3 regions of the Staphylococcus ratti genome follow, and region 3 is predicted to be linked to each of the others. Evidence: a T-box and tRNA genes for the amino acid it is inferred to sense, from the RefSeq annotation. Region 3 holds a T-box; the other regions hold tRNA genes.
What was found. The T-box of region 3 lies ahead of LN051_RS05170 (valine--tRNA ligase). A T-box ahead of a tRNA ligase gene usually reads a tRNA of that ligase, here a tRNA-Val.

Region 1: it encodes a tRNA-Val, which carries the amino acid that the T-box ahead of LN051_RS05170 (valine--tRNA ligase) is inferred to sense. The anticodon was not compared.
Region 2: it encodes a tRNA-Val, which carries the amino acid that the T-box ahead of LN051_RS05170 (valine--tRNA ligase) is inferred to sense. The anticodon was not compared.

Annotation. Positions count from the first base shown of each region.
Region 1 is NZ_CP086654.1:2,134,179-2,137,449, forward strand. Features, by position in the region: rRNA gene LN051_RS10425 (16S ribosomal RNA) at 1-1,065, opposite strand, end outside; tRNA gene LN051_RS10430 (tRNA-Ala) at 1,204-1,279, opposite strand; tRNA gene LN051_RS10435 (tRNA-Pro) at 1,306-1,379, opposite strand; tRNA gene LN051_RS10440 (tRNA-Arg) at 1,390-1,466, opposite strand; tRNA gene LN051_RS10445 (tRNA-Leu) at 1,474-1,562, opposite strand; tRNA gene LN051_RS10450 (tRNA-Gly) at 1,571-1,645, opposite strand; tRNA gene LN051_RS10455 (tRNA-Lys) at 1,664-1,736, opposite strand; tRNA gene LN051_RS10460 (tRNA-Thr) at 1,744-1,819, opposite strand; tRNA gene LN051_RS10465 (tRNA-Val) at 1,828-1,903, opposite strand; rRNA gene rrf (5S ribosomal RNA) at 1,913-2,027, opposite strand; gene lysS (lysine--tRNA ligase) at 2,591-3,271, opposite strand, start outside.
Region 2 is NZ_CP086654.1:661,302-664,572, reverse strand. Features, by position in the region: gene cdaA (diadenylate cyclase CdaA) at 1-138, opposite strand, end outside; gene rocF (arginase) at 303-1,208, opposite strand; tRNA gene LN051_RS03020 (tRNA-Lys) at 1,501-1,573, opposite strand; tRNA gene LN051_RS03015 (tRNA-Gln) at 1,577-1,651, opposite strand; tRNA gene LN051_RS03010 (tRNA-Tyr) at 1,657-1,740, opposite strand; tRNA gene LN051_RS03005 (tRNA-Val) at 1,761-1,836, opposite strand; tRNA gene LN051_RS03000 (tRNA-Glu) at 1,847-1,918, opposite strand; tRNA gene LN051_RS02995 (tRNA-Asn) at 1,920-1,994, opposite strand; rRNA gene rrf (5S ribosomal RNA) at 2,006-2,120, opposite strand; rRNA gene LN051_RS02985 (23S ribosomal RNA) at 2,232-3,271, opposite strand, start outside.
Region 3 is NZ_CP086654.1:1,067,628-1,070,898, forward strand. Features, by position in the region: gene LN051_RS05160 (AbrB family transcriptional regulator) at 1-248, shown strand, start outside; gene LN051_RS05165 (DNA-3-methyladenine glycosylase I) at 387-935, opposite strand; T-box leader at 996-1,204, shown strand; gene LN051_RS05170 (valine--tRNA ligase) at 1,244-3,271, shown strand, end outside.

The DNA.
Region 1 (3,271 bases), 1.1 Mb from region 3:
TGCACCACCTGTCATTTTGTCCTCCGAAGAGGAAAACTCTATCTCTAGAGCGGTCAAAAGATGTCAAGATTTGGTAAGGTTCTTCGCGTTGCTTCGAATTAAACCACATGCTCCACCGCTTGTGCGGGTCCCCGTCAATTCCTTTGAGTTTCAGTCTTGCGACCGTACTCCCCAGGCGGAGTGCTTAATGCGTTAGCTGCAGCACTAAGGGGCGGAAACCCCCTAACACTTAGCACTCATCGTTTACGGCGTGGACTACCAGGGTATCTAATCCTGTTTGATCCCCACGCTTTCGCACATCAGCGTCAGTTACAGACCAGAAAGCCGCCTTCGCCACTGGTGTTCCTCCATATCTCTGCGCATTTCACCGCTACACATGGAATTCCACTTTCCTCTTCTGCACTCAAGTTTTCCAGTTTCCAATGACCCTCCACGGTTGAGCCGTGGGCTTTCACATCAGACTTAAAAAACCGCCTACGCGCGCTTTACGCCCAATAATTCCGGATAACGCTTGCCACCTACGTATTACCGCGGCTGCTGGCACGTAGTTAGCCGTGGCTTTCTGGTTAGGTACCGTCAAGACGTGCACAGTTACTTACACGTTTGTTCTTCCCTAACAACAGAGCTTTACGATCCGAAGACCTTCATCACTCACGCGGCGTTGCTCCGTCAGGCTTTCGCCCATTGCGGAAGATTCCCTACTGCTGCCTCCCGTAGGAGTCTGGACCGTGTCTCAGTTCCAGTGTGGCCGATCACCCTCTCAGGTCGGCTACGTATCGTCGCCTTGGTAAGCCGTTACCTTACCAACTAGCTAATACGGCGCGGGTCCATCTATAAGTGACAGCAAGACCGTCTTTCACTATCGAACCATGCGGTTCGATATGTTATCCGGCATTAGCTCCGGTTTCCCGAAGTTATTCCAGTCTTATAGGTAGGTTACCCACGTGTTACTCACCCGTCCGCCGCTAACGTCAAAGGAGCAAGCTCCTCTTCAGTTCGCTCGACTTGCATGTATTAGGCACGCCGCCAGCGTTCATCCTGAGCCAGGATCAAACTCTCCATAAAAGAAGTAAGCTTGATATAGCTCGTTGATTGGTTAAGCCAATCACTCTGAAAGTACTTAACGTACTCAAATTATTGGAATTAACGTTGACATATTGTCATTCAGTTTTCAATGTTCATTATTATAAGAAATCATAAAAATGGTGGAGACTAGCGGGATCGAACCGCTGACCTCCTGCGTGCAAAGCAGGCGCTCTCCCATCTGAGCTAAGCCCCCATATTAAGAAAAGTGTTTTTAAGAAGTCGGGAAGACAGGATTTGAACCTGCGACCCCTTGGTCCCAAACCAAGTGCTCTACCAAGCTGAGCTACTTCCCGTTATTAAAAATGGCGCGCCCGATAGGAGTCGAACCCATAACCTCTTGATCCGTAGTCAAACGCTCTATCCAATTGAGCTACGGGCGCTTATTAATGGTGCCGAGGACCGGAATCGAACCGGTACGGTGATCTCTCACCGCAGGATTTTAAGTCCTGTGCGTCTGCCAGTTCCGCCACCCCGGCAAAATAAATGGAGCAGAAGACGGGATTCGAACCCGCGACCCCAACCTTGGCAAGGTTGTATTCTACCGCTGAACTACTTCTGCTCATTAGTATTCGAATGATGAGCCATAGAGGATTCGAACCTCTGACCCTCTGATTAAAAGTCAGATGCTCTACCAACTGAGCTAATGGCTCATATAAATGGTGCCGGCCAGAGGACTTGAACCCCCAACCTACTGATTACAAGTCAGTTGCTCTACCAATTGAGCTAGGCCGGCTATTAAAATGGTGGAGAATGACGGGTTCGAACCGCCGACCCTCTGCTTGTAAGGCAGATGCTCTCCCAGCTGAGCTAATTCTCCTAATCAATTGCCTAGCAACGTCCTACTCTCGCGGAACGTAAGTCCGACTACCATCGGCGCTAAAGAGCTTAACTTCTGTGTTCGGCATGGGAACAGGTGTGACCTCTTTGCTATTGTCACTAGACAAATTTTATTCCGTAGCTTTTGTCGGCTACCTTTTTATAATACACAGTTTGCAAACACTTTTCAATAGTTAATTTTACACTTTCTTAAAGCTTTTTACAAACGTTTTACTTATGTATGCCGCTTGTTTTTGACGACTTTTATATATTACATAATTCTATTCGAAGTGTCAACACTTTTTATATGTTTTTTCAACTTTTTATTTCTCAAGTTCTATCAAATGGCATTGCATTTATCCGCACGATTGATGCGCTCACTTTGAAATATTCTATAGCCTTTTCTTTAAAATAGCAAGTGGTTTTTTAATATTCATGTAAAAAACTTAATATTTCTTTCATGGTAGCGTAAAAGCCTATACTTTATAGGTGGATTTTATAATTCTTCTTTCAATACTTTTGCACTTTCAGTCTTTCTAGCAATACATTGTTGATGACATACATTTCACTTTTCCTTAATATGACAACAAAAATATGACGCGACTCAAGTCTAGGAACTTCTTTAAAGTCATTCCTAGTTGAGTCACGCTCATTTTAATCTACTATCTCTTTATACTAAGTATGCAATTTATTTTTGGCGCATATAAGGGAATAATAAAACGTCGCGAATAGATGGTGAATTTGTTAGTAACATCACTAAGCGATCGATACCGATTCCTAGTCCTCCTGTTGGTGGCATACCATATTCTAATGCTTCGATAAAGTCCTCATCCATTTCATGTGCTTCATCATTACCTTGTTCCTTCTCAACAAGTTGTGCTTCAAAACGCTGACGTTGATCAATTGGATCATTCAATTCTGTGAAGGCATTCGCATGTTCACGACCAACAATAAACAGCTCAAAGCGATCTGTGAAACGTGGATCTTCAGGATTTTTCTTCGCAAGTGGCGAAATCTCAATCGGATGGCCATAGATGAAGGTTGGTTGAATTAACGTCTCTTCAACTTTTTGTTCGAAAAATTCATTTAGAATATGGCCGTATTTCATATTTTTATCAACTTCAATGCCGTGTTCTTTCGCAAGCGCATGTGCTTCTTCATCTGTTTTCACATCAAAGAAGTTCACACCTGTCGCTTCTTTTACCGCATCCACAATGTGTAAACGACGCCATTGAGGCTCTAAATCAATAGTATTATCGCCATATTGAATTGAAGTCGTGCCTAAAACTTTGCGCGCAATATGTGCAATTAATTCTTCAGTTAATCTCATAATATCTTTATAATCTGCGTAAGCTTCATATAATTCAAT
Region 2 (3,271 bases), 410 kb from region 3:
CTTTAACAATTGAATTGCCTTAGTTCCTTTAAATACGGTAATAAGGAGATAAATGACATACCATACAATTAATAAATCTAGAATACCAGTGATGACCTCAAGTGTACTCAAATTTTGAAAGAGGTTAGAAATTTGCATAGCATCTCCTCCGGTAATCTATTCCCATAACCCATATTATACCAAGCATTAGAGTCACTGTCATATATCAAAATAGCCTTGATTTATTTTTATCTTCAAATAAAAAACTGTTATCGTATTTTCGTTACCATAACAGTTTTTTTAATGATTCATTTATAAAACAATTACAATAAGCTTTCGCCAAAGAAAGAACCTAATAATGCCACTGCTTGTTCAGCAGTTTTGTTGCCTTCGTCTAGTAATGGGTTAACTTCAACTAAATCCATTGAAGTAATTAGTCCTGATTTTTGAAGCTGTTCTAACGCAAAATGACTTTCTCTATATGTTAAACCACCTGGCACTTTCGTTCCTGTCCCTGGAATTTCTTCTGGGTCTAAAGCATCAACATCAAGAGATAAGTGTACGCCGTCTGTACGATCTTGTAGGTACGCTATACTTTCTTGAATAACAGTTTTAATTCCCATTTCATCAATTTCTGCCATTGTATACGTTTTAACATTGTGTTCTTTAATGTACGAACGTTCTCCAAAGTCTAAATCGCGCATACCAATTAAAACAACATTTTCTGGCTTCACTTTGGGCGCAAAGCCACCAAGTTGAACAAGCGCTTCTTCTCCCTCTCCCGCAAGCACACGTAATGGCATACCATGCACGTTACCTGATGGAGATTCTTCAGGTAAATTAAGGTCACCGTGAGCGTCATACCAGATAACTCCTAACTCTTTGTAATGCTCACTTACACCAGAAATAGAACCAATAGCTAAAGAGTGATCTCCACCTAAAATAACAGGGAAGTGATTGTTTTTTATACTTTCTGAAACTTTCTCTTTTAAATTATTTGAAAATGTTAAAATTTCGTCGTAATTTTGTAAACCTTGTTGTTGAGAATGGAACTTTTCCAAATCTATCGCAGGTGTATCGACATTACCGCTATCAATCACATCATGTCCAATACGTTTTAAACGTGCAACTGCACCTGCATAACGAATCGCATCTGGTCCAAAATTAACACCTAATTTCTTTTGACCAAAAGTTGTAGGTGCTCCTATGATTTCAATCGTTTTATTCATATGTATAAAACCCCTTTTTTTATTTTGGTTGTACCTAGAAATCTCCCCAAACCTTCTAAGTACAATCCTAAAAATATCATAAGTCTTTATATTCCCAATATCAAGCCTTCTTTCAATGCATATAAGCTATATAAATTCATTGTTATGTCATATTATGAATCTTTATTTAACTTATATAGCAAATAACTTCAAATTATGTATGCTACAGGTCCTTTTTATACATACAAAATTTTTGGAAAATTGAGATTAAAGAGCGTAAAAAAAGACCTTATCCTAAGATAAGGTCGATAAGTGAGCCATAGAGGATTCGAACCTCTGACCCTCTGATTAAAAGTCAGATGCTCTACCAACTGAGCTAATGGCTCTTATGGCTGGGCTAGCTGGATTCGAACCAGCGAGTGACGGAGTCAAAGTCCGTTGCCTTACCGCTTGGCTATAGCCCAATAAATGGTGGAGGGGGGCAGATTCGAACTGCCGAACCCGAAGGAGCGGATTTACAGTCCGCCGCGTTTAGCCACTTCGCTACCCCTCCGCGTATAAAATTTAATAAAATGGTGGAGAATGACGGGTTCGAACCGCCGACCCTCTGCTTGTAAGGCAGATGCTCTCCCAGCTGAGCTAATTCTCCATTAAATTAGTGACCCCTACGGGACTCGAACCCGTGTTACCGCCGTGAAAGGGCGGTGTCTTAACCGCTTGACCAAGGGGCCATGGCTCCACAGGTAGGACTCGAACCTACGACCGATCGGTTAACAGCCGATAGCTCTACCACTGAGCTACTGTGGATTAATCAAAATGCTTGGCAACGTCCTACTCTCGCGGAACGTAAGTCCGACTACCATCGGCGCTAAAGAGCTTAACTTCTGTGTTCGGCATGGGAACAGGTGTGACCTCTTTGCTATTGTCACCAAACAATGTTTTACTTTGTGTCAAACGTTTTCACTTCGTAAAGTGACTTTGAATGTTATACATTCAAAACTAGATAGTAAGTAGATTTTCACAAGCATTACCTTATGAACTAATTTGATTAAGTCTTCGATCGATTAGTATTCGTCAGCTCCACGTATCGCTACGCTTCCACCTCGAACCTATTAACCTCATCATCTTTGAGGGATCTTATAACCGAAGTTGGGAAATCTCATCTTGAGGGGGGCTTCATGCTTAGATGCTTTCAGCACTTATCCCGTCCATACATAGCTACCCAGCTATGCCGTTGGCACGACAACTGGTACACCAGAGGTATGTCCATCCCGGTCCTCTCGTACTAAGGACAGCGCCTCTCAAATTTCCTACGCCCACGACGGATAGGGACCGAACTGTCTCACGACGTTCTGAACCCAGCTCGCGTACCGCTTTAATGGGCGAACAGCCCAACCCTTGGGACCGACTACAGCCCCAGGATGCGATGAGCCGACATCGAGGTGCCAAACCTCCCCGTCGATGTGAACTCTTGGGGGAGATAAGCCTGTTATCCCCGGGGTAGCTTTTATCCGTTGAGCGATGGCCCTTCCATGCGGAACCACCGGATCACTAAGTCCGTCTTTCGACCCTGCTCGACTTGTAGGTCTCGCAGTCAAGCTCCCTTATGCCTTTACACTCTATGAATGATTTCCAACCATTCTGAGGGAACCTTTGAGCGCCTCCGTTACACTTTAGGAGGCGACCGCCCCAGTCAAACTGCCCGCCTGACACTGTCTCCCAACTCGATAAGAGTTGCGGGTTAGAAATCCAATACAATTAGGGTAGTATCCCACCAATGCCTCCACGTAAGCTAGCGCTCACGCTTCTAAGGCTCCTACCTATCCTGTACAAACTGTACCGAATTTCAATATCAGGCTACAGTAAAGCTCCACGGGGTCTTTCCGTCCTGTCGCGGGTAACCGGCATCTTCACCGGTACTATGATTTCACCGAGTCTCTCGTTGAGACAGTGCCCAAATCGTTACGCCTTTCGTGCGGGTCGGAACTTACCCGACAAGGAATTTCGCTACCTTAGGACCGTTATAGTTACGGCCGCCGTTTACTGGGGCTTCGATTCGTAGCTTCGCTAATGCTAACCACTCC
Region 3 (3,271 bases):
GCGCATTTGTGATGGTGTTGGGACTTAAATTATTTAATACAGCCTCGATTAATGAGCTTTTTTTAAGTGCAGCACCAGGCGGAATGAGTCAAATTGTGCTTGTAGCACTAGAGACTGGCGGTGATGTGGCAATGATTTCAAGCTACCACATTTTTAGAATCTTTTTCATTTTATTTATCATTGCACCACTCATCCATTACTACCTCAGTTATAGGATGAAGATTCAGTCTATCTCAGAAAACAAATAAAGTGCTAGGCGTAGATTATATTTGTTATTTAATTTTAAAATCGAGACTTGGAGCAAATCACTTTGGGACATTGTTTGTCGGTTACCGAAAACAATGATGCATTACCTCCGAGTCTCGATTTATATTTAGTAACACGATTCATCGATTTGGACAATCAATGAGGTGGCTATTATACATTCCACAAGCTTCCATAAAAGAAAAGATAGTAATTGGACCAACAAATTTAAAACCAAATTGCTTTAAATCTTTTGAGAGCTTTTTTGCTGTAGCATTCACTGTGATTCTTTCTTCAGGCGTTTTGTATTTAAAATCTATAGGTTGATGATTAACGTAAGACCACAAAAAATCACTAAAGCTACCGTAACGTTTTTCGATTTCGATATAACCTTGAGCTTGTGCAATAATTGCTTCTAATTTTTTTCTATGATGAATGATATTAGGAAACGTCATCAAATTGTCGATATCTTTTGAAGACATTTTCGCAATTTCATACGGGTTAAATTGTTTGAAAGCTTCTTTGTAGCTTTCTTTTTTCTTTAATATGGTTAGCCACGAAAGACCGGCGTGTTGTGATTCTAATGCGAGCAATTCAAAGAGTGCACGGCTCTCATATAATGGTTTTCCCCAAACATTATCGTGATAAGCGATATACGTTGGATCCTTTGTCCCAAATGCGCAAGGGTTCATAAAAATCGCTCCTTATATTGACTTCATTTTGAATTCAGTATACTATAAGTATGAATTAAATATAACTTTGGGAAGAGTAGATAAGTCGCTTTTTTTAGAGAGTGCATGGTGCTGTGAATGCATAAAAGCCTTATTGAAGGTAGCCCACTTGAACTTTGGCTGAAACCATTTAAAGTAAGCCAAAGCGTTTCATGAGCGTTAATCATTTGAGTGCAATAGTTGAAAAAACTATTGAAGATAGGTGGTACCACGGAACATCCGTCCTATATTAGGACAGGTGTTCTTTTTTATGTTACGGAGGGAAAAATATGGAAATGAAACCTAAATATAATCCGCAAGAAGTAGAAGCGGGACGTTATCAAAAGTGGTTAGATGCATCACTTTTTAAACCATCAGAAGATAAACAGAAAGAGACATATACGATTGTAATTCCACCCCCAAATGTCACAGGTAAGTTGCATTTAGGCCATGCATGGGATACGACGTTGCAAGATATTTTAACTCGTATGAAACGCATGCAAGGTTATGACACGCTTTATCTACCAGGCATGGACCATGCTGGAATCGCAACGCAAGCTAAAGTAGAAGCAAAAATGAAAGAAGAAGGCATTTCACGTCATGATATTGGACGCGAAAAGTTTTTAGAAAAAGCATGGGAATGGAAAGACGAATATGCTGATTTCATTCGACAACAATGGGCGAAACTTGGTTTAGGGCTAGATTATTCAAGAGAGCGTTTCACGTTAGATGAGGGCTTAAGTAAAGCAGTCCGGAAAGTGTTCATAGATATGTACAATAAAGGATTAATTTATCGTGGCGAACGCATCATTAACTGGGATCCTCAAGCTCGTACAGCGTTATCAGATATTGAAGTGGTACATGAAGATGTAAATGGTAAATTTTACCATTTTAAATATCCAATAGCTGATGGAGAAGGATTTGTCGAAATTGCGACGACACGTCCAGAGACAATGCTAGGAGATACTGCCATCGTAGTTAATCCTGATGACGAACGTTATCAAGATATTATTGGTAAAAAAGTTATTTTACCGCGTGTAGGACGCGAGCTGCCTATTATCGCGGACAGCTATGTTGATAAAGAATTTGGAAGCGGTGCGATGAAAGTAACACCGGCGCACGACCCAAATGATTTTGAAATCGGAAATCGTCATGAACTTGAACGCATTGTCGTTATGAATGAGTCAGGTCGAATGAATGAGAATGCAGGCGAGTATGAAGGTTTAGATCGCTTTGAATGTCGCAAAAAGCTTGTTCAAGATTTAGAAGCAGAAGGATTGGTCATCAAAATTGAAGACCATGTGCATTCTGTTGGTCATTCTGAACGTACGGGCGCTGTTGTAGAGCCTTATTTATCAACACAGTGGTTTGTTAAAATGGCACCACTTGCGCAACAAGCGTTAAATAATCAAAAAGGTGATGGGCGCATTGATTTTGTACCAACACGGTTTGAGAAAACATTCAATCGCTGGATGGAAGAGATTCGCGATTGGACAATTTCTAGACAATTATGGTGGGGACATCAAATTCCAGCTTGGTATCACAATGAAACTGGAGAAATTTATGTTGGTGAAACAGCACCTGAAGACAGTGAAAATTGGACACAAGATGAAGATGTTTTAGATACATGGTTTTCAAGTGCCTTATGGCCATTTTCTACATTAGGTTGGCCAGATGTGGATGCACAAGATTATCAACGTTATTACCCAACGAATGTACTTGTTACTGGATATGATATTATTTTCTTCTGGGTTGCACGTATGATTTTCCAAGGTCTTGAATTTACGGAACAAAAACCGTTTAATGACGTGTTGTTACATGGTTTAGTTCGTGCAGAAGATGGTCGTAAAATGAGTAAATCTCTTGGAAATGGTGTAGATCCAATGGATGTGATTGATGAATATGGTGCTGATAGCTTGAGGTATTTCTTAGCAACAGGTTCATCTCCTGGACACGACTTACGTTATTCAACAGAAAAAGTTGAATCAGTATGGAATTTTATTAACAAAATTTGGAATGCGGCACGCTTTAGCCTAATGAATATTGGTGAGGACTTTAAATTCGAAGATATCGATATGTCACAAAACTTATCTGTCGCAGACCAATGGATTTTGACACGTTTAAACGAAACAATCGATACTGTAACGCAATTAAGCGAAAAATATGAGTTTGGTGAAGTAGGCAGAGTGCTTTATAATTTCATCTGGGATGAATTTTGCGATTGGTATATCGAAATGAGCAAAATTCCTATGAACGGGGAAGATGAAGCGCAAAAAGATGTTACACGTTCTGTATTAAGTTATACGCTAAATACGATT